Regions from separate parts of the Microbulbifer sp. Q7 genome, predicted to be linked through region 2. Evidence: predicted binding sites of a transcription regulator. Region 2 holds the regulator's gene; each other region holds the start of a gene.
The links. The regulator PhoB, encoded in region 2, activates phosphate uptake and scavenging genes when phosphate is short. The targets are predictions, from matches to a motif close to TGTCATAAANNTGTAACA.
Positions count from the first base shown of each region.

Region 1: the regulator PhoB is predicted to act here: its motif matches at 5,558-5,575, upstream of ppk1 (polyphosphate kinase 1).
Region 3: the regulator PhoB is predicted to act here: its motif matches at 5,154-5,171, upstream of AU182_RS06270 (PstS family phosphate ABC transporter substrate-binding protein).

Region 1 is NZ_LROY01000002.1:2,408,030-2,417,991, forward strand. Features, by position in the region: gene AU182_RS16585 (lmo0937 family membrane protein) at 41-187, shown strand; gene AU182_RS15675 (MarC family protein) at 311-919, opposite strand; gene aceK (bifunctional isocitrate dehydrogenase kinase/phosphatase) at 988-2,799, shown strand; gene AU182_RS15685 (hypothetical protein) at 2,848-3,357, shown strand; gene ppk1 (polyphosphate kinase 1) at 3,363-5,432, opposite strand; gene AU182_RS15695 (Ppx/GppA phosphatase family protein) at 5,585-7,069, shown strand; gene AU182_RS15700 (YdiU family protein) at 7,077-8,597, shown strand; gene AU182_RS15705 (DUF2147 domain-containing protein) at 8,788-9,201, shown strand; gene parC (DNA topoisomerase IV subunit A) at 9,283-9,962, opposite strand, start outside.
Region 2 is NZ_LROY01000001.1:544,705-554,666, reverse strand. Features, by position in the region: gene AU182_RS02155 (dicarboxylate/amino acid:cation symporter) at 1-770, opposite strand, end outside; gene AU182_RS02150 (chorismate lyase) at 990-1,565, shown strand; gene ubiA (4-hydroxybenzoate octaprenyltransferase) at 1,585-2,466, shown strand; gene phoB (phosphate regulon transcriptional regulator PhoB) at 2,600-3,304, shown strand; gene phoR (phosphate regulon sensor histidine kinase PhoR) at 3,445-4,758, shown strand; gene AU182_RS02130 (hypothetical protein) at 4,782-5,141, opposite strand; gene yaaA (peroxide stress protein YaaA) at 5,272-6,051, opposite strand; gene AU182_RS02120 (DUF4265 domain-containing protein) at 6,144-6,635, opposite strand; gene AU182_RS02115 (M48 family metalloprotease) at 6,737-8,029, shown strand; gene AU182_RS02110 (putative porin) at 8,114-8,914, opposite strand; gene phoU (phosphate signaling complex protein PhoU) at 9,259-9,954, opposite strand.
Region 3 is NZ_LROY01000002.1:120,656-130,617, forward strand. Features, by position in the region: gene AU182_RS06250 (AI-2E family transporter) at 1-38, shown strand, start outside; gene AU182_RS06255 (phosphoribosylaminoimidazolesuccinocarboxamide synthase) at 115-1,218, shown strand; gene AU182_RS06260 (aminotransferase class I/II-fold pyridoxal phosphate-dependent enzyme) at 1,309-2,583, opposite strand; gene AU182_RS06265 (DUF6279 family lipoprotein) at 2,760-3,632, opposite strand; gene AU182_RS06270 (PstS family phosphate ABC transporter substrate-binding protein) at 3,680-5,020, opposite strand; gene nagK (N-acetylglucosamine kinase) at 5,510-6,460, shown strand; gene nagB-II (glucosamine-6-phosphate deaminase NagB-II) at 6,603-7,601, shown strand; gene nagA (N-acetylglucosamine-6-phosphate deacetylase) at 7,663-8,790, shown strand; gene AU182_RS06290 (sugar MFS transporter) at 8,862-9,962, shown strand, end outside.

The sequences.
Region 1 (9,962 bases), on a different contig from region 2:
ACACGGCCAACCCCCCAACTGGCCTAGTGAGGTAGCGAACATGCTTGAGACAATCATTGTCATTCTCGTCGTGCTCTGGCTGCTAGGGCTCGTGAGCTCTTACACCATGGGTGGCTTTCTGCACGTATTGCTGGTGATTGCGGTAATACTGCTGATTGTGCGCCTGGTACGGGGCCGCGGACCATAGCGATATGCCGCACCCCGGAACCCGGGGTACCCTGAAAAACGCCGGACTGCCGGCGTTTTTTTATGCGCGATCGGGAACCGGCAGGCGCGATCCAATCACGATGAGCGCAATGAAAAAGTGTTGTCAGGTCATAAAAAACTGCTGCAGCCCTACGAGCACATTGGTGGTTGCTACGGAAGCGAGAATCAGCCCCATAACCCGGCTGACGATACTGGCACCGGCGTCGCCAATCCAGCGGTGAATCCAGTTGGCAGTCAGCAATAGCGCCAAAACGATCCCCAGCACCGCGAGCATGGCGGTGGCGGTATTCACCTGGTGAATCGGATCAAACCGGTGGTTGTCGGTGAGCACCACCGCCGCCAGCATGGCGCCGGGGGAAGCGATCGACGGCACCGCCAAGGGAAAAATGGCGGTCTCATGCCCGCCGCGAATAATCTCCACCTCGTGCTCGGGTTTGCCTTCGCCAAAGATCATGGTGAGCGCGAACAGGAACAGCACAATCCCGCCCGCCACCTGGAAGGCAGAGAGCGGCACCCCGATGGCCTCGAGCAGATACTGCCCCGCCAGCAGGAACAGCATCAGAATCACGGTGGCAACGATCACCGCCAGAAATGCAATCTTGCGCCGCTGCCATTCGCTGTGGCGGCTGGTCACCGCAATGAACACCGGCAGGGTGCCCACCGGGTCAATCACCGCAAAGAAAAAGACAAAGCTACTGATCCAATCGTTCAATGGGTAACCTGTAAGCCCGTGCTAGTATCGGCAATATGCAAGGAGAGGAATCCACAAGAGTCTAGTGCATGACAAACCATTCCCCGACGGCCCGGCGTATCGCAAAAACAATTCTCAATGGCTTTGATGCCTATTTTGCCGATTTCCAGAACATTACCCTCGGTGCCAAGGCGCGCTTTGAAACCGCCGCCTGGGCAGCGGTGCGCGAAACCAACAAGGAGCGCATCGACCTGTACAAGGTCAAGGTCAACCAGGTGCTGAAGCTGGTGCACTCGGTGACCAGCAAGGATACGACCCAGCTGGAGCTGTGGGGGCAGGCCAAGGCCACCTACGCACAATTGATCGCCAACAACAATAATTACGAAATTGCCGAGACATTTTTCAATTCGGTGTTCTGCAGCCAGTTCCAGCACGCACATATTCACGATAGCCACATTTTTGTGAAGTCCTCTCGCGCACTGGACGACAAACCCCTGCGAGATTACAGCATCTACATCAGCTACAGCGGTCGCGATGGGCTGGCGGCGATGATCGAAGACATCCTCGCCGACTACAGCTTTTCCATCCCCTGGGAAGATATGGCGCGGGATGTAGCCAATATCTGCACAAGCCTCCGCGAAGGTCCACTGGCCGACAAACTGACCGAGGAAGACGACGAGCAGCGGCTGCGGGTGGATATGCTGGAATCGGTTTTTTATCGCAACAAGGCCGCCTACCTGGTGGGACGCCTTATGTTCGCCGGGGAGGTCATTCCGCTGATCCTGCCCTGCCTCAACAATGGCCGCGGCAACATTTTTGTGGATACGCTGATCCACGACAACGATTCCGCCAGCATCATTTTCAGTTTTACGCGCTCCTACTTTATGGTGGATGCGCCCATCCCTTCGCGGTTCGTGCGCTTCCTTTCCACCATCATGCCGCTGAAGGAAAAATCCGAGCTGTACAATTCCATCGGCTTCCACAAGCACGGCAAAACCGAGTTCTATCGCCATATTCTGGCGCACATGAAGGTGAGTAACGACAAATTCATCATTGCACCCGGGATCAAGGGCATGGTGATGAGCGTGTTTACCCTCCCCTCCTACCCGGTGGTATTCAAGGTCATCAAGGACAAGTTCGATAACCCCAAGACAGTCACCGAAGAAATCGTCCGGGAAAAGTACAAATTTGTATCCCGTGCCGACCGGGTTGGGCGCATGGCCGATACCCAGGAGTACACCAACTTCATTTTTTACCGCAACCGCTTCAGTGACGAGCTGTTGCACGAGCTACAGACGCTGGCGCCTTCCAAGCTCCACATGGATGACAAATGGGTCATCATCAAGCACCTGTATGTGGAGCGGCGCATGGAGCCCCTCAACCTGTATCTGGACCAGGCGGATGAGCAGCAGACCATCGATGCCATGGAAGAGTACGGCAACGCCATCAAACAGCTGGCCGCGGCGGATATCTTTCCCGGCGATATGCTGCTGAAGAACTTCGGCGTCACGCGCCACGGCCGCGTGGTGTTTTACGATTACGATGAACTCTGCCCGCTCACCGAATGCAATTTTCGCAAGATTCCCGAGCCCCGTACGGCAGAGCAGGAACTGGCCGACCGCCCCTGGTATACGGTAGCGGAGGCGGATGTCTTCCCGGAGGAGTTCCGCCTGTTTTTCTCCGGCAACCCGGTGGCCCGCAACGCCTTTGAAGCCCAGCACAGCGACCTTTACGACTACCGCTACTGGCAACGCCTGCAGGAACGGATTCGCGCAGGCCGCGTGGAGAGCACCTTCCCCTACCGCCGCAAGGTGCGTTTTCACCGCATTCCCATCAAACGCGGGCACACGCAAAGGCCGCCCGGGGGCAACGAGGGCGGCACGCCTGCTGCCGGCAGCTAATCACCGGCTATAGTTACAAGAGCGGTTTGGTACCGATGGAGGTAAGAAGTGCGGTATTTCGGCTGTGGCGCCCTGAGCGTCGTCGTGACGATGTGGAGCCTGTCCCTGAGTGGCTGCGGCTACCTGCCCAGTGAAATGGATGCAGGAGCCAAAACCAGCAAGTCACCAGAACCGGGGGCCGCCGCGGGTGTTGTTGTACACACCGCCAACTGCGAAACCCGCGCCAAGGGCTTCAAGCTGCTCAACTTTGACGACCTTTATACGGTCACCGGGGACCCCCGCGAGCCGTTCCGCCCCGCGCAGAACCTGCCGGATACATACGACGTGCAAGCCTACCTGTGGGGCTACGACAATTGCCTGCAAAAAGGCAACTGCCAGCACGGCGACCACTACTGGATGATCAAACGCGGGCCGGAAGACGATTTTTCCACCTGGGTGGTCACACCGCAGTTCCCCCGCATTACCATCGAATCCCGCTGCAAGGACCAGCTGAAAATCGGCAAGCGCTATCGGCTGTCCATCAAAAACGGCAAGCTGGTCGGGCTCAGCCGAAACTGAGCGCCTCACACGTCTGCTTTTTTCAGGTATCGGTAAATCGCATCCTGCGAACGCACGCTGCGCTTCGCTTTTGAATTGGCGATGCGGCTGTTGCTCTGGTCCGCATCCAGTACCCGCGCTTTCTGGTTGTCCTGCCACTGCAGCTCGAGAATATCCAGCACGGTTTTCCGGTGCGCTGCGCACAACAGAGGAAAAGTGACTTCCACCCGGTGGTCCAGGTTCCGGGTCATCAGGTCTGCCGATGACAGATACACCTGGGTATCCCCACCGTTGTGAAAGGCATAGACCCGCGCGTGCTCCAGGTATTTATCCACCAGGCTCAACACCTGGATGTTGTCAGACAGCCCCCGGGTCTGGCACAGCAGGGCGCACATACTGCGCACAATGATTCTCACACGCACCCCCGCCGCATCGGCGCGGTACAGGTGCTCGATCACCTCAGAATCCACCAGGTTATTGCACTTGATAATAATTTCCGCGGGCTCACCCGCTACGGCCGCGGTAATCTCCCGCTCGATACACGCCAGAATATTGGGCCGGTTGCTATGGGGCGACATCCACACGTGGTGATAGTCCGGCTGTAAATGTGGCTGCTTGATGAAATCGAATACCCGGTAGGCATCTTCACCCAGCTTGTCATCGCTCGTCAGCAGGCTGAAGTCGCAGTAAAAACGCGCGGTGCTCTCGTTAAAATTACCGGTGCCAAAGTGGCTGTAATAGCGATCGCGCCCGCCCTCTTCACGCAGGATAGAAATCAGCTTGCAGTGCACCTTCAGGCCCGGCACCCCATAAATGACCTCGACGCCCGCATCGCTCAATTCGTTGGACCAGTGAATGTTGGCCTGCTCATCAAACCGCGCCTGCAGTTCCACCACCGCCGTGACCTGCTTCTGGTTGCGCACCGCATTGACCAGCGCCGCTACCACGCGCGAATTCTGCGCAACCCGGTACAGGTTGATACGGATTTCCCGCACCCTGGGGTCGATGGCCGCAGACGCCAGTAACTTGGTGATGACACGGAAGTCGTGGTACGGGTAATAGCACAGCCTGTCGCCCTCACGCAGCCAGTCAAAAATGTTGGCACTATCCGGAAGTGTGGGCAGTGGTTTGATCTTGCGGTAGGTGTGCTGCCGACTGTCGGCCGGGAAACGCATGAAATCCTTGGAGTTGTGGTAGCGCCCCCCGGGCGTATAGCTGTCGTAGCGCCCCATTTTCAGCTTTTTCTTGATCAGCTGCAGCAGTACTTCCGGCATGGTGGAGTCGTAAACCAGGCGTACCGGCTCTGCCTGCCTGCGCTTCTTCAGGGACTTCGCCACCCGATCGACAATATTCTGGGTAACGTGCTCACCCAGCTCGAGCTCTGCATCCCGACTGATTTTGAACGTATAAGCGGCGGCCTTGTCGATCGGCAGCACATAGCGGAACACATCCACCAGACACGCGCGGATCACATTATCGAGGACGATATACACCTTCTCGCGGTGCTTGTCCCGATGCGGGATGGCCACGAAGCGCGGCAGGATATCCGTAGGCAACTCCAGTCCGGCAAAGCGCAGACTGCCGTCTTCCAGCTCCAGATAGATCCCGAAGTAAATACTCGCTTCATTCAGCAGCGGCATGGTATCCCGGTCATCGATGAAAAACGGCTCCAGCTCCGGCAACACCTCGCGGTGGAAATATTCCTCTACATAGGCGCGCTGATTGTCGGTAAGCTGGCGTTCGTTGATCACATGAATGTCGTTTCGGCCCAGGTCTTCCAGCACCTTGTTGTAGGCATTGCCAAAGCGCGCCTGCAGGCGCAGCACCTTTTCATTGATCTGCCCCAGCAGGTCGGAGAATTGGTCTTTCCTCTTGCTGCCCTTGGTGAACGTGGCCAGTCGGCGAACATCGGCCACCCGCACCCGGTAAAACTCATCGAGATTGTTGGAGAAGATGCCAAGAAAGCGTACCCGCTCAATAATGGGCACGCTGTCGTCTTCAACTTCCTGCAGGACACGGGCGTTGAAGGAGAGCCAGCTGAGCTCCTTGGGGTACAGGGGAATGTCGTTTGCCATACTCTCTACTGCATTCTCCATGGAAAGGGATTCCGCGCGATTCACGCCGTGGTGGCAGTTGCCTGCTGGCAGAGCATGTCGCCGCTTGCGAAGGCATCGGTGCTTTAGAAAGCCATAGGTGATGACTGCATAGTTTGCTACATTTTTGTTACGAGAATTTGACAACCATAACCATGACCGCCGATACCGAAGCCACGCACGAACGTTACGCCGCCCTCGACCTGGGTTCCAACAGTTTTCATCTGTTGCTGGCAGAATTTCGCGAGCAGCGCATGGTGCGCCTGCACACCGACCGCGCCATGGTGCGTCTCGCCGAAGGCCTTGATCGCGAGTGCAACCTGGCGCCGGCGGTGGCGGAGCGCGCGCTGGAAGCCCTGCGCCGTTTCGCGCCCGTGATCCAGGACCTGCCACTGGAAAACGTGCGGGCGGTGGGCACCAATACGCTGCGGGCTGCGAGTTCCCGGGCGGACGGGTTTCTGGAAGCCGCCGAGTCCATCCTGGGCGCCCCCATCGAAATCATCTCGGGTATCGAAGAAGCGCGGCTGATCTATTCCGGGGTCATGGCCGCGGCAGAGGGCGCCCCCCAGCTGCGCTGTGTGGTGGATATTGGCGGCGGCTCGACGGAACTGGTGCGCGGGGTGGAACATCCCCGCCAGCTGCACAGCGTGAACATGGGCTGCGTAGGCTTCAACCGACGCTTTTTCGACAGCGGAAAAATCGATGCGGGCAAGCGCAACAATTTTATCCGCGCGCGCCGCGCCGCGCAGGCGGAGCTGCAGGAGCTACGGCATATGGCCGACGATGCCCTGGTTATGGGCGCCTCTGGCACGGTCAAATCCGTAGCGCGGGTACTGAATGACGGCGAGCTACTGCCCATTCAGCGCGACGCGCTCGATCGACTCGCGGACAAGGTGGCGAGCTGTAAAACCGTCGACGCCATCGGCCTGCCCCATCTCAACCCGGAAAGACGCCCGGTGTTTGCCGCCGGGCTGGCAATTCTGCACGGCATTTTTCGCGAGCTGGATATCCAGCAGATGCAGGTTTCGCCTTACGCCATCCGCGAGGGCATTGTGCATGACCTGGCGGGTCGCGCCGCCGGTGGCGATCGTCGCGCCGATACGGTGCTGGCCCTGATGGAGCACGGTGCCGTCGATCCCGAACAGGCCAGGCGGGTCGCCAATACGGCGTTGCAATTTCTCGGCCAGTTAAACCCCTATGCCCCGGTTTCCCAGCGGCGCCTGCTGCGCTGGGCCGCCGACCTGCACGAACTCGGCCTGGCGCTGTCCCACAGCAGCTTCCGCAAGCTCGGCGCCTACATGATCGAGCATGCGGACATGGCCGGGTTCAGTAAAAGCGAACAGGAAAACCTGGCGTACCTGGTGCGCAACCAGCGCGGCGACATCAAAGAAGTCAAAGAGCACTACGGTTTCCACCCCGGAACAGAGCTGCTACTGTGCCTGCGTCTGGCCTGTATCGTGCACCGGGACCATGTAGACCGCAGCATCGAAGGCCTTAGCCTGTCGGCAGACGGCCCCGGCTATCGCCTGCACGTTCCCGAAGACTGGATGTATCAGTATCCCGCCATCGAGGACCTGCTGGAGCTGGAGGTGGAATGCTGGGAAGACAAACAAATCAAACTGACGGTAAAACAGACTTAGGCGACCCGTGAGCAAAACCGACCCCAGCGCAACTTACCCCGATGCACTTTCCCTCAATGCACGCTCCCTCGACAAAGTGCACCTGCAGCACCGCTTCGCCGACCTGGGTGCGGTCTTCGGCACCCCCACCGCGCCCACCCCGCTGCGCGCGCCGCACACCATCCACGTGAACCCGTCGGTACTGGCACTGCTGGGCATCGACCCGCGCGAGGCAGACAGTGCCCAGTGGGCGCAGCTCGCCAGTGGCGCGCAACTATTTGCGGGCAGCGCCCCCTTCGCCATGAAATATACCGGTCACCAGTTCGGCGGCTATAACCCCGACCTCGGCGACGGCCGTGCACTTTTGCTCGGGGAAATCGAGTATCACGGCAAGCACTGGGACCTGCACCTGAAAGGCGCCGGTAAAACGCCCTACTCCCGCTTCGGCGATGGCCGCGCCGTATTGCGCTCCACCATTCGCGAGTATCTGGCCGGCGAGGCGTTAACCGCGCTCGGGATCCGCAGTACCCGTGCGCTGTGCATCGTAGGCAGTGACGAACCTGTGGCCCGGGAAACCATGGAGACCGGCGCCGCACTGATTCGCGTCGCCCGCACCCATATCCGCTTCGGCCATTTTGAATACCTGTTCTACACGCGCCAGCTGGAAGCCCAGAAGCAGCTGGTGCAGTTCGTCTGCGCACAGTTTTTGCCGGAGGTGAGTGACCAGCCCACGGCGGCGCAGGCCGAGGCCCTGTTGCGCTTCACCGTAAAGCGCAGCGCCGAGCTGGCCGCGGGCTGGCAATCGGTGGGCTTCGCCCACGGCGTACTGAACACCGACAATATGTCGATCATCGGTGATACGTTTGACTTCGGCCCCTACGGATTCCTCGACGACTACGAGCCGGGCTTCATCTGCAACCATTCAGATCACACCGGGCGTTACGCATTTGATGCGCAGCCCGGCGTGGTGCTGTGGAACCTGAACGCGCTGGCGCACGCGTTTTCCTCTCTGCTGGACACCGAGACACTGAAAGATTGCCTCGGCGAGTACCAGCCTCTGCTGATCACACACTATGCGAACTTGATGCGCGCGAAGCTGGGCCTGGCAATACACGACGAAAACGACCAGCAACTGTGCGCCGATCTGCTGCAGTTACTGGAGCAGGGACAGGCAGACTATTCGCTGTTTTTTCGCGCGCTGAGCCGCTATACCGGCGAGCGGCCGGCCGACGCACTGGCGGCACTGGTGGCTCCGGCACAACACCAGGCCCTGTCCGACTGGCTGCACCATTACGACCAGCGGCTGCAGAAAGAAACCCGGCCCGCCGAAGCGCGCCGGCACGCCATGCTGGGCACCAACCCCAAGTTCATCCTGCGCAACTATCTTGCGCAACGCGTGATTGAGGCAGCGCAGGCCGGCGACTACCAGCCCCTGGCCACCTTCTTTACGCTATTGCAGTCCCCATTCGAGGAACATCCCGGGTTTGATGACTGGGCTGCCGCACCGGCGGAATCCGGCAAGCACCTGCCGATCAGCTGCTCCTCGTGAGACCGGCGCCGGCCTGACGGTACAGGAACCGCTGGCGGTATATTTTCCTGCGCGGTGGTTTCGGCGAATTCCCGCGGCCTTTTCTTGCTGCACCATGACCCCAAGCATCTACACTAGAATGGAAGCCTCAGGGCAGAAATAGACCGAATATGGTGTTATGGTCACACCTTATTCTAGCGATGGACCTCTTATGAAAACTCTACTGCTTGCCATTACTGCATTACTCGTTTCTACCCAACTCGCCTTCGCTGATGTGGTCGGACGCTGGACGACCATCGACGACGAAACCGGACAGAAAAAGTCCATCGTCGAGATTTACGAACAGGGTGGCAAATACTACGGTCGCGTGGTCGACCTGCTGATGAAGCCGGACGACACCGTGTGTGACGCCTGCCCCGGCGATCGCAAGGGCAAACAGATTGTGGGTATGAACATCATCACCAACATGGTGAAAAAGGGCGACGTTTACGAGGGCGGCCAGATCCTCGATCCGGCCAAGGGCAAGGTGTACGACTGTAAAATGTGGGAGGAAGGCGGCAACCTGAAAGTCCGCGGCTACCTCGGCTTTTTCTACCGCACCCAGACCTGGTATCCGGCCAAGTAATCGATTCCGAGCCAGGCTCAGAAAATAAAAAAAGAGGGCAATATGCCCTCTTTTTTTATTACTGCGAGTGAGTGCGAAATTTTACTTCCGCTCCACCTCCACCCGGTCTACCTTCTGGAAACCGCGCGGCAATTTATTGCCACGCCGTCCACGCTCTCCCTGATAGTGCTCCAGCTCGGCAATCTTGATCTTGGTGTGGCGTTTGCCCGCATGAATCAGAAGCTGGTCTTTACCCTCCAGTACCGCAACCCCGACCACGATTTCCTCGCGGCTGGCAGCGCGGGCGGCGGGGATATTGATGATCTTGTTGCCCTTGCCCTTGGACAGCTCCGGCAATTCCGCTACCGGGAATACCAGCATGCGCCCCTCACTGGTAACCGCCGCGAGCAACGCATTTTCCGGATCTTCAATTTCCTGCGGCGGCAGTACGCGAGCGTTTTTCGGCAGGCTCAGCATGGCCTTGCCCGCCTTGTTGCGCGATTGCAGGTCGGCGTATTTGGCAATAAACCCGTAGCCGGCATCGGACGCCAGCAGCACTTTCTGTTCGTCGCCGCCCATCAGCAGGCCTTCAAAGGTCGCCCCTGACGGCGGGTTGATACGCCCGGACAGCGGCTCACCCTGACCCCGCGCCGACGGCAGGGTATGCGCGGCGATGGCGTAACTGCGCCCGGTGCTGTCGAGCAACAGCGCCGGCTGGTTGCTCTTGCCGCGGGCGGCATACTTGAAGCCGTCGCCGGCCTTATAGCTGAGGGATTCGGGGT
Region 2 (9,962 bases):
CACGGATTCAGGCCGGATAGCAACTTGAGCAACAGCGAGTAGACCCCGAGTGCGTGCAGCAACAGCGCCCCCAGCACCACCAGGAAATATTTCAGCAACAGCAAAATAGTTTCGAAGCCGAGCTGCGCAATCTTGTTCGCCAGCAGTGCAAAGACACCGTAGGGGGCAAAGATCATCAGCACGCTGACCATGCGCAGGATCACGTCATTCAGGTCGTTGAAGAAGCCGGCGATACGCTGACCCGGCTTGCCGCTGCGGGAAATGGCGTAGCCCATCAGCAGGGCAAACACGATGATCTGCAGCATATTGCCCTTGGCCATCGCCTCCACCGGATTGGTGGGGAAGATATTGACCAAGACCTCGGACAGCGGCGGGGAGGGCTTTGGCTCGAAGCTCGCGTCACCGGCAATGCCCTCCATGCCCACGCCAGGCTGGAACACCGTGGCCAGTAGCAGCGCCAGGGAAATCGCGGCCGCGGTGGTTACCAGGTAGAGCAACAGCGTCTTGCCGGCCAGTACCCCCACCCGGCTGCCTTCCGACAGCGCACAGGAGCCGCAAATCAACGACACCAGCACCAGCGGCACTACCATCAGCTTCAGGGATGCAATGAAAATCCGCCCGACAATATCAAACAGGCCATTGGTCAGGTAATTATTGATAAAGCCGGTCACACCGGCCCCCAGCACCTGGCTGGTATTCAGCACATTGAAGAGCACGCCGACGGCGATCCCCACAACCATGGCCAGTACGATTTTTTTAGTAAGCCCCATGTTCCATCCTGTTAACACGCACTTTGCAGTGGCGAATCATTATTCTGGTGAAAAAACACTAACCCCGACAGGAAGGCGGCGCTGCCGCCAACCAACACGATCCAGCGAATGCGCCACTATATCGACCCCACTCCCGCGGGGCAAAGCGAGTTCCACTGCTGCCAGCGTCAGGTACAATGCGGTGAACTCAAACCCGCTTAACCCCGCGTGGAGTCTGCGTTGTACCACTCCCCCTTTGAAGCCATCGGCGACTGGCACCCACAACCGCTGGAAAGCCTGCACGGCCATGCCCCGCCGGAACATCTACTGCCCTGGCTGCAGCACCCGGGCTCCCTCACGGCGGCCCTCAAGCACCTGAGCAAGGGCCAGTTTAGCGTACAAATACTCCACCAGGGTTGGCATACCCCCCAGCTGGAGGAGCGCCGCGCGCTTAAACTGAAAGACCGAACCCGCGCGCTGATCCGCGAAGTCCTGCTGTATGGCAACAGCGAGCAGCCCTGGGTTTATGCGCGCAGTGTCCTGCCCGAGCGCACCCTCGCCGGCAAGTGCCGCTACCTGCGCAACCTCGACAATCGCCCCCTCGGCGAATTACTGTTCAGCCAGCCGGACATCCGCCGCGGTCCCATCGTCCTCAACCGCCTCGCGCGCAACCCGCGCTGCCAGAGGGCCGAGCTGGATACCATGGACAAGCAGGCCTGGGGCAGGCGCTCCACCTTCTGGCTGCAGGGCAAGCCGCTGCTGGTTGCCGAGACCTTTCTCAGCAGCTTCCAGCCGGGCAATCCGCCCCTGGCCTGAGTCGACACAGAGAGAAACCATGATCAGTCAACAGATCCAGCAACGCTGGCCCGCCGCACTTCCGTACTGGCAGCTCGCCCGGCTCGACCGGCCCATCGGCTCGTTACTGTTGCTGTGGCCCACCTGGTGGGCGCTGTGGATCGCCGCCGGTGGCTGGCCCGGGCTGCACCTGTTTGCGGTATTTACCCTCGGTGTCGTCCTGACCCGTGCCGCCGGCTGCGCCATCAACGATTTTGCCGACCGCAACATCGACGGCCACGTGAAACGCACCCAGCAGCGTCCCCTTGCCACCGGCGCGGCGACCCCGAAAGGCGCCCTGCGCCTGTTTGCCGGGTTGATGCTGCTCGCCTTCCTGCTGGTGCTCACCACCAACAAGCTCACCATTCTGCTCTCGCTGCCCGCGCTGGCACTGGCGTTTTGCTATCCCTTCGCCAAGCGCTACACGCATCTGCCACAGGTGGTGCTGGGGGCGGCCTTCAGCATGGGCATTCCGATGGCGTTTGCCGCCGTCACCAACGAGGTGCCAGCGGTGGCCTGGCTGATCTTCACCGCCAATCTGCTGTGGACCGTGGCCTACGATACCTTCTACGCCATGGTGGATCGCGACGATGACCTCAAGATCGGCGTCAAATCCACCGCCATCCTGTTTGGCGACATGGACCGTGTGATGACCGCCAGCCTGCAGGGCATGGTGATCCTGGCGCTACTGATGCTCGGCAGCCGCGCCGAACTGGGGGGCCTGTTTTACGCAGGGGTCACTGCCGCCGCGGCGCTGTTCGGCTACCAACAATGGCTGGTGCGAGACCGGCAACGGGAAAACTGCTTTAAGGCCTTCCTGAACAACAATTGGGTGGGTGCGGCGGTTTTTTGCGGGATATTTTTCCATTTTCTTGCCAACTGACCCAGGGGAAGCCCCTGCAGAGTCGTGACCACTGGCTGCGTGTCATATATTTGTCATTAAAGTGACGTTAAATGGCCAGTCTAGGAAGGTATCCGTCAATCGGTACGCACATCAGTTAGGGTAAGACAGGCAGATGCATAGCAAAACCATTCTCATTGTCGATGACGAGGCCCCGGTACGGGACATGTTACGCGTGGCCCTGGAGATGGCCGATTACCGCTGCCTTGAGGCGGAAAATGCCCAGACCGCACACGCGCTGGTGATTGACGAGAAGCCCGACCTGATCCTGCTGGACTGGATGCTGCCGGACGTGTCCGGTGTGGAGCTGGCGCGCCGCCTAAAGCGCGACGAGCTGACCGCCTCTTTGCCCATCATCATGCTCACGGCAAAGGGCGAAGAGGACAACAAAATCAAGGCGCTGGAAACCGGTGCCGACGACTACATCACCAAGCCGTTTTCCCCGCGCGAGCTGGTGGCTCGCCTCAAGGCGGTACTGCGCCGGGCCGGACCGAGCACCCCGGAAGAGCCTCTGACCGCGGGCGGTCTGGTGCTGGACCCTGTCTGCCACCGGGTAACCATCAACGGCAGCCCGGTAGAAATGGGCCCCACGGAATTTCGTCTGCTCACGTTTTTCCTGTCGCACCAGGAGCGCGCCTATACCCGCGCCCAGCTGCTGGATCATGTCTGGGGCGGCAACGTTTACGTTGAGGAGCGCACCGTGGACGTACACATCCGCCGCCTGCGCAAGGCGTTGACCGTGGATGGCCACGAGCGCTACATCCAGACCGTGCGCGGCACCGGCTATCGCTTCTCCGTGCAGACCGCAGAACGGGCATAGCCTCCGGGTCCGCATACCGCTGCGGGCCGGGGTGAGCGCCCACAGCGACAAAGCACCGGCAGAAGGGGTTCGGCCAGCGCTTCGAATCCGGTATATTTCCCGCAATCGGTTTCGCTCAACCACAAGATGGCCAAACCATCATGCTCGATCGCAGTATTGGCGAGTTCTCGCGTTTTATCGTCATCGCCCTCGGCACCACCATTCTTGGTTTTGTCACCAACCACTGGTGGCTGGCGCTCTGTGCCGGCCTCACCCTGTACCTCTTCTGGCTGCTGTACCAGCAAAAGCGCTTTGACCGCTGGCTGGCCAATGGCCGCCGCGGCCCGGCGCCGACGAACTTTGGCGTGTGGGGCGATATCTCCGACGATTTCTACCGGCTGCAGCGCCGGCACCGCAAGGAAAAACAGAAGCTGCATTCCATGCTGCGCCGGGTGCAGGACAGTACCAGTGCCCTGCGCGAGGGTATTGTCGCGCTGGAAGATGAAGGCAATCTGGCCTGGTGGAACCCGGCCGCGGAGGAGATGTTGCGCCTGCAGCCGGATGACGCAGGCCAGCCTCTGATCAACTTTGTCCGCGACCCGCGCTTTGTCGAGCATATGTACCAGCGCATGCTGGAGCAGAACAACAAGACCCAACACCCGATCACGCTGCCGGCACCCGGTGATGAATCGCGCACGCTGCAAGTGGAAGTAACCCGCTTCGGCCAGGATGAGGCGCTGGTGATCGTGCGGGATGTCACCCGATTGCATAATCTGGAGCAGATGCGGCGGGATTTTGTGGCGAACGTATCCCACGAATTGCGCACCCCGCTCACCGTGATTGCCGGCTATCTGGAAACCCTGCAGGCCAGCGGGCAGGCCCCGCGCAACTGGGAACGGCCACTGGGACAGATGAGTGAGCAGACGGTGCGCATGACCAGCCTGGTCAACGACCTGTTGCTGCTGGCCCGACTGGAGACGTCGGAGCGCGGCCGGGGGCGAGACAAAATTTCCGTGCGCTCACTGATGGAGCAGGTGGGCGAAGAAACGCGCTCCCTCAGTGGCGGGCGCCACCAGGTTTCGGTGCACTGTGCGGAGGATTGCACGATCACCGGGGATGCGGGCGAGCTACACAGCGCCTTCGCCAACCTGGCGTTCAACGCCGTGAAGTACAGCCCCGACGGCGGCCCCATCGAGCTGCACTGGCGAGTCGACGCCGCCGGCGGCCACTATTCGGTCAAGGATTCCGGTATCGGTATCGACCCGGTACATATTCCACGCCTGACGGAGCGCTTTTACCGGGTGGACGCCGGCCGCTCGCGGGAAAGTGGTGGCACCGGCCTCGGCCTGGCCATCGTCAAGCACGTGTTACTGCGCCACAGCGCCAATATGAGCGTGAGCAGTGTCCCCGGGCGCGGCAGTACCTTTACCCTCAATTTCCCCACACAAAAGCTGGCCCTGCCCAGCTCCGCCTGAGCCCGGATTGATTCAGCTCCGAATCAATCCAGCTCCTGCAGGGTGCGCGCTTCACCACCGGCCTGGAACTGCACGCTGCCGCTGTCGGCTACGGGTTCCGCCTGTTTCTTCAGCTTGATGTGCACCGGTTTGCGGGCACTGTTGCGAATCAGCACATGCTCGTAGCCCTCATCGTCGACGGGCAGCGTGCGCTCGCCAATCAAACCGTCGCGCAGCGCCCGCAGCTGCGGTACATCGCGGTAGCGATCCAGGTCCTTGGAAAGTTTGTGCTTCATGCGCTCGGACTCGTGCAGTGCCGCCGCCGTCTCGCGGTACTTGCCAAAGAAAAAGACCGCGGCGATGGCGGCGCCTATGGCGAGGGCGGTTTCAAACCATGGGGGCATAATGCGCTCCTGTTTTCCTGATTAGCGTTGCCACACCAGCAGCGGGTTGTTGGCGGGCAGGGATTTGTTTTCTATGCCGGCCTGGCTCTCGGCCAGTCGGTGCAGCCACTCCAGAGTACGGATGCGCTGCTCACGCCGGCTGTTCGTCGCGCAGGAACACCCAGTCGTTGCCTTTGGAGTGCTCCTCGCTGAAATAATAACCGGCGACGTCAAAGTCTTTCAGCTGCTCGGACTTCTTCACCCGGTTGTCGATGGCCCAGCGGCTCATCATGCCGCGGGCTTTTTTGGCAAAGAAGCTGATCATCTTGTACTGGCCGTTTTTCCAGTCCTTGAAGTGCGGCGTGATGATGTCGGCTTGCAGGTTTTTGGGCTGCACGGATTTGAAATACTCGTTGGAAGCGAGGTTCACCAGCTCCTTGCTTTTCAGCGCTGTAAGCTGCTCATTCAACGCCGCAGTGATCTTGCCGTCCCAAAACTCGTACAGGTTCTTGCCACCACTGTTGGCAAAACGGGTACCCATTTCCAGCCGATAGGGTTGCATCAGGTCCAGCGGGCGCAGCAAACCGTAGAGGCCGGACAGCATGCGCAGGTGTTTTTGCGCAAAGGCAAAATCCCGCTTGCCCATGGTTTCCGCCGCGAGCCCGGTGTAGACATCACCCTTGAACGCCAGCAGGGCGGGGCGGGCATTTTGGTCGCTGAAGGGACGCTTCCAGCTGTGGAAACGGTCGTAGTTGAGCACGCCCAGCTTGTCGGAGATTTTCATCAGGCTGGAGATATCCTGCGGACTCAGGGCCTTCAACTCCTTGATCAGGGCTGCGGATTCCTTGAGGAAATCCGGCTGGGTCGTTTCCAGCTGCGGAATCTCGCTCTCGTAGTCGAGGGTTTTTGCGGGGGAAATTACGATCAGCATACGGCAAACTCTATGTATATTTTTCTCGCTGCAGAGGACTCGGCAAGCGTGACGAGCATGTGACTGATGGCCGCCAGGCGCGCGCAGTCGCTTTATTCTGGTTTGAGGATGTCTTGCCACCAGTTCAGTGGCGTCTGACCATCCACCGGGTCGTATACGTTCCCGTAGTACCAGACACTGTTGGCGCCATCGCACGCGCTGTTCAGGATCTGCTCGATTTCGGCAAAACCGCAACTCACGTGAATGCTGTACACCAGCAGGCGCGGGCTCTCCAAGTCCAGTTCGCCACCGAGTTTTTCCAGTTGCGGCGTCAGCTGGTCGGAGAGTTTGGTGCTGTCGCTGCGGCAGAAAATCCGCACTGCCAGGTTGCCCGAGCGCTTGATCAGCTCGAAGGTGGGCTTGTCCGGATCTTCGCGATTGACCTTGATGGTATCACCGCTGGCAATGCCCTTGATAAACGCCGGCGAACGCACCAGCTGAACGCTGTCATCCTCGTTGACGCGAACCTGCATCCGCTCCACCACCGGCTCGCCATCTGGGTTGGTGCCGGCAAAGAGTTCGATAATCTGCAGTGCGGTCGTCATAACCTCGGTCTCCGGACTGTGTAAAATAACCGTTCGCTGCCGGCCGGGTGCAAGGTGCCTGCGCCGCAGCAATGAACCGAACATTATACAGGGAGTGATCTATGATTCCGCGCTCAATCTCTAACCGCCTGGGGGCCCTGGCCCTGACGGCTGCTGTGATCACCGGGCTGGCCGGCTGTGCCGTGAACCCGGTGACCGGCAAGAAAGAGCTGTCACTGATGTCCCAGAGCCAGGAAGTGGCGCTGGGCGAGCAGCAGTACCCCAAGGCGCAGCAGACCCAGGGCGGTGAGTACCTGATCGATCCCTCCCTGCAGCGCTATGTCAGCGACGTGGGCCAGAAGCTGGCCAGGGTCTCCGACCAGCCCAGCCTGCCCTACGAATTTGTGGTGCTCAACAACGGCACACCCAATGCCTGGGCACTGCCCGGTGGCAAAATCGCGATCAACCGCGGCCTGCTGGTGTTGCTGGAAGATGAAGCGGAGCTGGCGGCAGTGCTGGGGCACGAGATCGTCCACGCCGCGGCGCGCCATTCCGCGGCTGCCATGTCCCAGCAGCAGATTCTGGGTGCGGGCCTGGCGATTCTCGGCGCAACCACCCAGGACACTGCCTATGGCGACCTGATATCCCTCGGCAGCCAGTTCGGTGGCTCCGCGTATATCGCCAAGTACGGCCGTGACAACGAGCTGGAGTCAGACCGCTATGGCATGAAGTACATGGTGGCTGCGGGTTACGACCCCTATGGGGCGGTGCGCCTGCAGAAGAAATTTGTCGAGCTTTCCAAAGGCAAGCAGGCCGGTGGCCTGGAAGCGCTGTTCGCCAGTCACCCCCCGTCACAGGCACGGGTGGATGCGAATATCCAGCACGCCAAGAAGCTCGGCGGCGGTGTCACCAAGCGCAATGAATACCAGCGCGCCATCGCCCAACTCAAGAAAGATGCGGATGCCTACAAGAGTTACGACGAGGCCGTGGCTGCGGTACAGAAAAAGGAATACGACCGCGCCCTGACCCTGACCCGCCAGGCACAGAAGCAGCAGCCCAAGGAAGCGGCCTTCTTTGCGCTGGAAGGGGACCTGCTGGCACAGAAGGAACAGTACCAGGCAGCGCTGCAGTCCTACGAGACCGCGGTGCAGAAAAATCCGACGCTGTTTTCCAACTGGCTGATGCGTGGCCTGCTGAACGCGCAACTGAAAAACTACACCGCCGCGGAACGCGACCTGCAGCGCTCCACGCGCTATCTGGAGACGCCACACGCACACTATTACCTGGGGCAGGTGTATGAGGAGCAGGGCAACACCAAGGGTGCCCTCAGCCACTACCAGATCGCCGCCAAATCCTCTGGAGATATCGCCAGCAAGGCACAGGCGCGGGTGCAGGCGTTGAGCAACAAGGGCTAGCGGCGCACACAAAACTGGCAGACACAAAAAAAGCGGGTGAAGAACTTCACCCGCTTTTTTTATCTGCGTGATTCCGTCAGCAAATTACAGCTGCACGGTTACGCCAATACTGAACACATCCAGTTCGTCAAAATCGCGGTTGGAGGCATAGGCAACCTTGGCCGCCACGTTGCGATTGAAGAAGTGGGTGGCATCGAGGAAATAGGATTCATTCTCGGCGTACCCACCACCGACCGAGGTGTTTTCGTTGAAGTAAAACTCCACTGCACCTTCCCAGTACAAATCGGAATCATCCGTGTCGGTCAGGCCCAGTTGCGCCGTGAGGTACTGACCACCGGACAGAGCGGTGAAATATTTGCTAGAAACACTACGGTAATCGAAGTCGTCGTCAATTTCGGCAGTGAAGCCAATGTAGTCGGTGCCGCTCAGCTGGTGGTTGTACTGTCCGCGAACCAGCAGAACGGTATCCAAATCTTCTATTTTGCGCGCTTCAACTTCGGCAAGCAGGTTTGGAGTAAACAGGAAGCCCGCACCGGCGCGGTATGCGCTGGTGGAGTCAAAATCATTTAACTCACCGAACAACTTCCACTGACCGGTGTAGTATTCACCACCCAAAGTCAGTTCATCGGCATCATTGCCTTCCGCGTCGATGTAATCAAAGCCACCATAGATATTGGAAACCGGCAGGATGTAGTTGAACTCCTTGCGCGGGCCCAACGTCTCCAGTGCGCCGAAATAGTACTGAGAGTTAAAGCTCAGTGTGTCGACATCGAAGTTGCCGTAATCGGCAGCGGTATAATCGACATCGGTAAAAGAATTGTATTGATCCGCAGAAACCGCGGCAGAAGCCAGCATCAAAGGCAGTGCGGCAAACTTGAACTTCATGGAAGTATTCCCTGTTTAATTTACATCGGTACGCTGTGTACCCGTCCCAACCTGTCCCTGAGGCCGGCTGGCCCGAGGAACAAATTCGGCGCGGATTCTAAGCGCAGAAAAATGGATGTGCAATGAAAACACTGAGTTGTGACGGACGTGCCAAGTTCATCCGGGCGCGGCCGCTCAACCGACATTGCGGCGCGATTGTGCGGCAGGGCGAATGAACAGATCCTGAATGCCTACTGCCCCGGTTATTAACGGCGCGCACAAAAAAGGCCGCTTGCGCGGCCTTGTCTGCAGACACAACCTGGTGACTTCACGCTCATCCAGGCGATGCTTCTTCGGAGCTAATGTCAGCGCATGTTTTGTTGGTTACCGTGGCGGATGTCGGCACCTTTCACCAGATAGACCACCTGCTCGCAGATGTTCTTGGCGTGGTCACCGATGCGCTCCAGGGAACGCAGGGTCCACAGCACATTCATCACGCGGGAGATACTGCGTGGGTCTTCCATCATGTAAGTGACCATTTCGCGAATGGCGCTGCGGTAGTCCATGTCGACCTGCTCGTCTTCGGCGAGGGTTTCCATGGCCGATTTGACGTCGAACCGGGTGTACGCGTCGAGGGCGTCGTTCAGCATCTTGCGCACAGCGTTGGCGATGTGACGAATCTCGGTGTAGCCGCGCGGTGCGGTGCCCTCGTCGTTCAACGCGATGGCCATCTTGGCAATTTTGCTGGCTTCATCACCCACGCGCTCCAGGTCGCGGGCGATGCGGATTACCGACATCACCATGCGCAGGTCGGACGCCGCCGGCTGGCGCTTGGCGATGATCAGGGTCGCGTGCTCGTCCACTTCCATTTCGCAGCGGTCGATATCCTCTTCCACGCGCAAAACCTTTTCGGCCAGCTCGCTGTCGGCGTTGGCCAGGGCCTCGACGGCGTCGGCCACCTGACGGGCGACCAGGCCACCCATTTCCAGCATTTCCGTCTTGAGACTCTCAAGATCTTCGTTGAACTGGCGGGAGATGTGTTGATCGAAATGCATTTCCATAATCTTTT
Region 3 (9,962 bases), on a different contig from region 2:
GTGAGGTGGAGGATCTGCCGCAGGAAACCGCGGAATAACCCTGTCTCGCTTACCGGGGATTTGCTAGAGTTCGCCGCCTGTTTCCGGCCCCCGGTTAACCAACTAGGACAATCCATGAGCCATGCCGATACCGTACTGGCAGTCAATAACGACCTGCCAATTCGCACTGACAAGCCCGTCCACAGCGGTAAAGTCCGTTCCGTCTACTGGTTGACCGAAGCGGACAGTCGTCGCCTGATCCAGGAAAAAGGCTACCCGGTGGCACTTGATGCGCCATTGGCGGTGATGGTGATCTCCGACCGGATTTCCGCGTTTGATTGTATCTGGCATGGGGAAGGCGGCCTGCGCGGTGTGCCGGGAAAAGGTGCGGCGCTTAACGCCATCGCCAATCACTGGTTCAAACGATTCAAGGAACAGGGGCTGGCGGATAGCCACATCCTGGATATCCCCCATCCGGCGGTGTGGATTGTGCAGAAGGCGCGCCCGGTCATGATCGAGGCGATTGCCAGACAGTACATTACCGGTTCCATGTGGCGAGCCTACAGCAAGGGCGAGCGCGAATTTTGCGGTATCCAACTCCCGGATGGACTGAGCAAAGACCAGAAACTTCCCGAGCTGCTGATCACCCCGTCTACCAAGGGTATTCTCAAGGGCGTTCCCGGCGTCCCCGAAGCCGACGATGTGAACATCACCCGCCAGAATATCGAAGGCAATTTTGCCGCGTTCAACTTCCGCTGTGCAGAAGACATTGACCGCTACGAGCAGTTGCTGAAAGAAGGCTTCGATGTGATTTCTGCGGAACTGGCCCAGCTGGATCAGGTATTTGTCGACACCAAATTTGAATTTGGCTACGTAACGGATGCGCAGGGCAAGCAAAAACTGATTTACATGGACGAAGTGGGTACGCCTGACTCATCGCGTATTTGGGATGGTGAGCGTTACCGCAACGGCGAAATTGTGGAAAACTCCAAGGAGGGCTTCCGCCAGGCGCTGCTGAACCATTTTCCAGACCCGGATATCCTGCTAAACAAGGACCGTATGGATGAGCGCGAGGCCCTGGCCCGCGACAACGCGCTGCCGGAGGCCATGCTGATGCAGGTGTCGGCCACCTACGTGGGTATCGCGGAAAAGATTATTGGCGAGAAGCTGACCCTGTCGGACAACCCCAAGGCGGAAATTGTCCAGGTACTGCGGGATGACTATGGTCTGATCGACTGAACCCATCGACGGCAAGTGCCGCAGGAATACAAAAAACCCGGCTAGATTGCCGGGTTTTTTGTGCGCCTTGCGTGTGTCTTTGCCGAGAGATCAGGCCGCTTGCAGCGCCTTGCGCACGCTGGCCAGTTTCACACACAGCACAAACACCGACATCGCGGTATCCAGCTCCTCCAGTGGCGGGAAGCTGGGGGCGATACGGATGTTGGTGTTTTCCGGATCTTTACCGTAGGGGAAGGTGGCGCCGGCAGGGGTGAGCTTTACCCCCGCTTCCGCGGACAGGCGAATTACTTCAGAGGCAACCCCCGGGCGTGTGTTGAACGACACAAAGTAACCGCCCTTCGGTGTCTCCCACTCGCCCAGGTCAGAGTCGGCAAAGTTCTTGTCCAGGTGATCCAGCACACAGGCAAACTTCGGGCGCAGGATTTCCGCGTGCTTGTGCATGTGTTCTTTCAGCTGGCTCAGTTCCGGGAACAGCCGGGCGTGGCGCAACTGGTTCACCTTGTCCGGGCCGATGGTCATCGCCGACATTTGCTGTTTCAGCGACGCCAGGTTATCGGGGCTGGCACTGACGAAAGCCACACCAGAACCGGCATGCGTCACCTTGGAGGTGGAGGCAAACTGCAATACGGAATCCGCCGTTTCATTGCCAAGGGTGGCCTCACGAATATTCGGCAGGGCTACCTGGTGATCCAGATCGTGAATCGCATAGGCGTTGTCCCAGAAAATACGAAAACCCGGGTTGGCAAACTTGCCCAGCTGCGCGAGGCGATCCACGGTATCTGCATCGTAGGTGACGCCGGTGGGGTTGGAGAATTTCGGCACACACCAGAGGCCGATGATCTGATCGTCTTCGCGGATTTTTTGCTCGAGCACATCCATGTCCGGGCCGGTGGCGGTCATGGGCACCGTGTCCATGGCAATCCCCAGTTGTTCGCAAATGGCGAAATGGCGGTCGTAGCCCGGCACCGGGCACAGGAACTTGGGCGCACGCATCTCCTTCCAGGGCTGATTGCCGGCAAAGCCGAACAGGTAGCCGGTGAGCACCGCGTGATACATCAGCGTCAGAGAGCTGTTGCCGCCGGCGAGCACTTCCTCAAACGGCACCTGCAAAATGTCGGCGCCCAGCTCACGTGCCGCGGCGATACCTTCCAGACCGCCATAGTTGCGGGTGTCAGTACCATCCGGCGCGCGGTAGTCGCCATTGAGAATCCCGTCGAGACCGTCAGCAAGGCTCAGCTGATCTGCGGCCGGTTTACCTCGGGTAATATCCAGGCTCAGGTTATGCTGGCAAATGCGCTGGTACTGCTGCTCCAGCTCTGCTTCCCACTGTTGCAGTTGTTCGCGTTGGGCGGTCTCGATACGCACGGAAATCCTCTCCTGTTGAAGGGTAATGGGCGGTTTTACTTGCGGGGCAGGAGCTTATCAGTCGCGGGCGGATTACGTCATGCTTTCTGGCATTTTTTTGCGGTAATTCCCGGCGAAAGCGGGGGTTTTCGGCAGAAAATTTGTTTCGTCTGAAACGGTCTGATGGAGCTTGCCCGCTAGTGTTCCTGGGCGGCGAGGATGCGAAAGTCAGAGGCGTATTGCAGTAGGCTCGATTTGAGGTGCGCGCGCTGTTCGGGTGTGGTGCTTGCCAGTATATCGGCAGTCAGGGTGCGTGCCTGCTGGCGCAGTTGATCCTGCATTTGCTGATAGTCTGGCGACCACAGAGACTGGGGGTCTACCAGCAGGTCCCGCAATTTCTTTTCATAGCCCGGTGGCTTGTTGCTTAGGGTGTTGATGAACGTTTTGCTCCATAGCTGGCGCTGGGCATCACGCCGCTTCGGGTCGAAGGTAGTGCTAGCTACCTGGTGGTCGATCATCGCATCCTGCTCCGGAGTGAGGTCGCCTAGCCACCGCTCCGCCTGCTTGCGCATTTCTTTTTCCCGTTTGCGTTTGGACTTCTCCCATTTCTCCAGTGACTTCTCGCGCTCTTCCCGCACATTTTCTGCCAGTCGGTCAATTTGCTGGTCGTCCAGCTGAATCACAATGGGGAGTATCAGATCGCTGAGCATGGTGGCGGAGGCGTGCCAAAAGGTATCGACCTGTTGTTCTATTTCAGCGAGCTTTTTCGCGCTGACGTCTGGCGCGTCCACATCGGCGGCCAGTGATTCCAGGTAACTTGCGTAGCGGGGGAGCTGGGTCTGGCGGTGCCAGCGGTGGAACTCGTCGACACGCTGGGAGAGGAGGTCTTCCTCGGCGCCCTCCAGGTCCAGATATTTATTCAGGTTGCGGTCCATCCACCAGTCCAGGTGACCGTATACCAGGCGCACACTGGAACATCCGGAGCCGAATATAAACAGCAGCAGGATAAACGCGCCAAGCAGCCGGGGAAGCGGTGCAGCAGAGAGCGAAAACGGGTTCGAGGCATTCATGGCGTTAAATATAGATCCTGCCAGATGCCCCCGCGACCCGCTTGCGGTCAATTGATCCAGACTTCCACACGACTGTTTTTTATCGGACTCTGTTCGCTGTCTCCGGTGAGCGGCGCAAAGGCACCCACGGACATGATCCGGCTGTCGCCCATCTGGTGCTCCCGCAGTAGTGCACCCTGTACTTTCAGCGCGCGGAAGCGGGAAATCAGGTCGGAAATATTGCGGTTCGCTTTGTAGTCAGAGAAGCCCACCAGTGTCAGCGACAGGTCGTGATTTTCCTCTTGTGCCATAAAGTCCTGCAACCGGTGCAGGTCCCGCAGGGCCCGGTTATCCAGCTCGGTACTGCCGTCGGCAAAGCGGAACGAAATGCTCAAGCGCGATCCGGTTTCCATTAGCTCGCGGTAGTTGTCCGGTGCATTGGCATAGGCTGGTACCTGCAAAGCCACCGGTGTCAGGTTGATAAACCCGACATCGGCCACGATCTGCTGACCGGCGTGGGATTCGACAAAGTGGATAAAGGCATCCACATGCGCGTTGTAGCGCCCTGGGTTGCGATACAGGTATAGGCGGCGGGTGAGCGGGAAATCCTCGGTGGCGATGATGCCGCGGTCGGGCACAATGGCCGCCAGCTCACCGGCCTTGACCGCCACTTTCCGAAGGCCCTCGGCGTCCGCGTAGGGCAGGTAGCCAATGGCGGCCGGATCCCGTTGCACCAGTGCGCGGGTCTCGTGGTTGCCGGAAACTTCATACGCAAACGCCTCTGTAGGTCGGCTGGCGTCGAACACTTCGCTGTCAAAGGTGGCGCGGGTGCCGGATTCGATATCTCGGTGCAGTGGCCGAATCGGTAGGTCTGGGCCACCCAGTTGTGCCCAGTTGCGAATGTCACCACGATAAATTCGCGCCAGCTGGTCCAGGCTCAGCTGGGATACCGGGTTGTGCGCGTGCACCGCCACGACCAGTGCATCAAGCCCGATCACGTGCTCCGCCTGGGGGCCGGTAAAGTCGCCAAAGCGCTTGAGCATGGCGATTTCCGCTGGCTTGATCCGCCGTGATGCCATACCGATGTCGGCACTGTTTTCGTTGAGGGCTTTAAAACCCGTGCTGGAACCCAGCGCAATGATAGGGACGACCACCGGCTTGCCCTGAAGCGTGGCGGTGATCCAGTGCTGTTCGCCCTCGCTGCGTTGAGCGATTTTTGTTGCGCCAATTGAGCGCAGGTAGCTTTTTACCTGCGCCGGGGCGAGATCGGCACCGATGGTGTTGGAGCCGGTAAGGCGGAAGAGCGTGGTGTCGCCTGGCTCAGACGCCATGCCGCTGGAACCCAGCAGGTAAAGTGCTGCGGCCACCAACGTGCGTGATACATACTTAAAGGCTCGGCAGCGTCCCATCCCTATCTCCTGTTGCTTCTGATTCCTTGGGTTGCCTGGTGCAGGCAGTGCGTCGGGCTGTGCCCGGGCACTTCTTTATCAGACTGAGATGTCTGGTTGCCCTGCGCTGGGCGCGCGCTTTATCGCAGAAAAATGTGACAGATTTGTTTCAGTCGCGCCTGAGCTGGCTGGCGGCATGCCGGAGGCCGCGCCAGTCGGGCGTTGTCCGTGTCTATTGCTGATTTGCCAGGGGCGCTCAAAGCCCCCTCAGCGGCGGCTGATTCGGCTCTATTGCCTTCAGGTAGGGCAGAGAGGGGGCCTATAATTCGGTGCTTGAGGGATTTTTTTTGAAAAAGGGCATGACAACGCTGTCATTTGTCTTGTAGTATTTCTTCCATATTGGCACAGACGTCAATCAAGGCGTCGCGCCGGATCCTCTGGGGAGCAAGTGATTGCAGTGGGGAATCCGGTGAAGACAGATAACAATAGAATTCTTAGGGGCCGCTTCAGATGGTTGCTTTGAGAGACAGTAGGGACATTCTTTACGTTGGCGTCGATGGCGGTGGCAGTAAGTGCCGCGCGTCCATTTTTGATGCCGACAATCGTCTACTGGGTACCGGTGTGTCCGGACCTGCGAACCCCCTTCACGGCTACGCACAGACCATTGACTCCATAGTCCGCTCGGCCGCACTGGCCGTGGCCGATGCCGGCATGCCCGCGGAAACGCTCGGGGAGCTGGTGGCGGGTGTTGGTCTGGCGGGCGTCAACATGCCCCGCCTGTTCAACGAGATGAATGCCTGGGCACACCCCTTCAAGCAGATGTTCCTCACCACCGACCAGCACTCCGCTTGCCTCGGCGCCCACCGTGGCGGCGACGGCGCAGTCATTATTGCCGGCACCGGTTCCGTCGGTTATTCCTGGGTCAACGGCCACAGCGAGATCGTCGGAGGCCACGGATTCCCGCACGGCGATAAAGGCAGCGGTGCCTGGCTGGGGATGGAAGCGGTGAAGTATCTGCTCATGGCCATGGAAGGGCTGGCGGCGACGTCCATGCTGCAGCGTGAATTGCAAAAGGCGCTGGGTACCGATGACCCCTACGATGTGATCGAAATGATGGCGGGCAAGCCTTCCAGTCAGTACGCCAAGCTGGCGGTGCCGGTGGTGGAGTGCGCAGAGGCCGACTGCCCGGTTGCTGTTTCCATCATGCGCGGTGGTGCGGCCTACATCAGTGATCTCGCGGAAAAATTAATGGAAAGCAAGCCGCCGCGGCTGGCCATGATCGGCGGTCTGGCGCCCCGTCTGAAGCCCTGGCTGAAGCCGCGGGTTGCCGAGCGGGTGTCCGACCCGCTGGATCCGCCGGAACTGGGCTGTGTCTACTTCGCGCAGCACTCACTGGCTGCGCTGGGCGAGGGTGAAACCCGGCCCGCGGAGAAGGGCGATGCAAAAGCGCTCTTTGGATAAGGGCGCGAACGAGTTAGAACACACAGGTTGCCAGGCTGCAGTTTGTTAACTGCCCAGTCCGGTGACCGTAGCCATACGCATTTTACGGACAGATTTTATGAGCGCAGTGACTTCTGCTGAAGCCAGCAAGGCGGAAACCTCTATGACAATGACAGTAATGGAAACCGAGGCTCGTGAGGCCCCGAGCCGGATTGCCGAACAGCTGAAAAACAATGCGCCGATCATGGACGCGCTCGGCGAGCGCCTGCGCAACAAGCCGCCGCGATTTGTCATGATCGTTGGGCGTGGCTCCTCGGATCACGCCGGCGTATTTGCCAAGTACCTGATTGAAATCGAAACCGGCACGCCCACCTTTGCTGCGGCGCCGTCTGTCTCCAGTGTCTATGGCAAAAAGCTGAAGCTGGAAGACGCACTGGTCATCGTTATTTCCCAGTCCGGGCGCAGCCCGGACATTCTGGCGCAGGCGCAGATGGCGAAGGATGCCGGCGCCTATACCGTGGCGCTGGTGAATGATGAGACTGCACCGATCAAAGACATTGTGGATCAGGTGGTGCCGCTGAAAGCCGGCCCTGAACTGGCGGTCGCCGCAACCAAGAGCTACCTGTGTACCCTGTCTGCGGTTCTGCAGCTGGTAGCCAACTGGACCCAGGACGACGACCTGATGGCCAGCGTGGAACAATTGCCGCAAACCCTGACTGACGCCATTGAATCCGACGTGCAGCTGCGCCCGGAAGACCTTGCCGCGGTGAAAAACCTGGTGGTCCTGGGGCGTGGTCCCGGTTACGGCATTACCCGTGAGCTGGCACTCAAGCTGAAAGAAGTGTGCAGCGTGCACGCGGAGTCCTTCTCCAGCGCCGAGTTTCTGCACGGCCCGGTCACTCTGGTGGAGCAGAAGCTCACGGTGGTGAATGTGCCCATCGAAGATGAGTCTTATCAGGCGCACAGTGAGCAGATCGCCGATATCATTCGCCGCGGCGGTACCCTGATCAACCTGCACGTGCCGAGCAAAGGTGTACACCCGCGCGTTGCGCCACTGGCGCTGCTACAGCGCTTTTACCTCGACGTGGCACATGTTGCCGTCAGTCGCGGTATTAATCCGGACGAGCCGGCGGGCCTGAAGAAAGTTACCCAGACCGTGTGAAGGCGCAGTGTGATGCTGCAGGTAGTTTGACGAACGGGTGATGGAGCGCAGGAGCGGGCAAGTGGTACAGACATTTATCGCAGACAAGTTATTCGACGGCGAGCAGCTGCATACCAATGCGGCGGTGTCTGTTGAGGGCGGTAAAGTGATTGCCCTCGGCGGCGAGCCGGCGGCCGGTGCGGTGCGCCTGAAAGGCATGCTGGCGCCCGGACTGATTGATGTCCAGGTTAATGGTGGCGGCGGTGCGCTGTTTAACAACGACACCACCGTCAACGCGCTTGGCAAAATGTCAGCGGCCCATGCCCGCTACGGTACCACCGGATTTATGCCCACCCTGATCACCGATCAGGTGGACGTGATGCAAAGGGCGGCGGATGCCGTCAGTGCTGCACTCAAGGAGGGTGTGCCCGGGGTTCTAGGTGTGCACTTTGAAGGGCCGCACCTGAGCACGCCCAAAAAAGGCACCCACGAAGAAAAATTTATTCGCCCGCTTAGCGAAGAAGAGCTGGCGATTTATGGTCGCGACGACCTGGGCCTGAAAATGGTCACTCTGGCACCGGAAAATGTCTCGCCAGGGGATATTCGGAAGCTGGTCGATCTTGGGGTAAGGGTTTGCCTCGGGCACTCCAATGCCGATGGCAAGACGGCCGCCGCGGCGGTTGCGGCGGGGGCCACCGGGTTCACGCATCTGTATAACGCCATGTCGCCGTTGCATTCGCGCGACCCGGGCATGGTGGGGACGGCACTGATCAGCGATGGCTGCTGGTGTGGCCTGATCGCCGACGGCCACCATGTCAGTGCCGAAGCCATGACCCTGGCCCTGAAGGCCAAGCCGCGTGGCAAGATCATGCTGGTGACTGACGCCATGTCACTGGTGGGGAGCGAAGAAAAAAGTTTTCCGCTGTTTGACCGCATCGTGACGCGCGATGGCGACAAGCTGACATCCACCACCGGTGAGCTGGCTGGTTCACACCTCGACATGATCGGCGCAGTGCGCAATATCCGCGAGTGGTGCGGTGTGGAATTGACCGAAGCCCTGCGTATGGCCGGGCTTTACCCAGCGCAGTATCTGGGTTGCGAGGGCGGCCGTATTGCCGCGGGCGCCAGCGCGGATCTGATTTTACTGAGCGACGATCTACAGGTGCAGCGAACCTGGATCGGCGGGCAGGAAGTGTTCTCTGCGGGCTGATGCCCACGTATTCAACAACAACTGATGACGATGTTTAACGACGCTCAATAACGATAATTAAAGGTGAATTTATGACTACCGCAGCGATTACTCCAAGCGAAACGCGCAGCAGCGTTTTGCCGATGGCCATCATCGGTTTGCTGTTCTTTATCTTTGGTTTTGTGACCTGGTTAAACGGGGCGTTGATCCCCTTCCTGCAGACCATCTGTGAACTCAGTGCCTTCCAGGCCATGCTCGTAGCGTCGGCGTTCTATATTGCCTATACCGTGATGGCGCTGCCGATGGCAGCCATTATCGAGCGCACCGGCTACAAAACCGGTATGGCGCTGGGGCTGGCGCTGGTTGCCGTCGGGGCCCTGATTTTTATTCCCGCCGCTTACAGTCGTATGTTCGGCATTTTCCTGTTGGCCCAGTTTGTGGTGGGTTCGGGTCTGACCATTCTGCAGACCGCTTCCAACCCCTACGTGGTGCGCGTCGGCTCTCCGGAAACCGCAGCGGTGCGGATCTGTGTCATGGGGCTGCTGAACAAGGGTGCCGGCATTGTGGCGCCGCTGGTATTCGCCGCACTGGTGATGTCTGGCATCAGCGGTGTCAGCGATGCCGAGCTGGCCGTGCTGTCTTCCACCGCCAAAGACGCCAAGCTGGACGAGCTGGCGGGGCAGCTGGTTTCTCCGTACATCGGTATGGCGATTCTCGGATTTGTACTGGCCGTCGCCATGATGTTCGCACCACTGCCGGATATTGAAGATGAAGTGGTGGAAGGTCAGGAAGAGATGGCGGTAAACCTGCCCGCGCTGCTGAAGTTTCCGCAGCTGATTCTGGGTTCCATCGCGCTGTTCTTCTACGTGGGCGTGGAGGTAATCGCCGGTGACGCTATTGGCTTGCTGGGCAAGCAGGCCGGGCTGGATACGGCGGTCGCGTCCGTGCTGACGTCCTACACGATGGTGTTCATGGTGCTGGGTTATATCTGGGGCACCATCGCTATTCCGCGCTTTATCAGCCAGCAGACTGCGCTGTTGATCTCTGCGGTCATGGGAATTGTGTTCACGTTCGCGGTAATGGCCGGCTCTATGGAAAGCACCGTAATGTCCTCCGCGACCCTGGCGCTGTTCGGCCTGCCCGAGATTCCCAATGCGGTCTACTTCGTTGCACTGTTGGGCTTCGCCAATGCC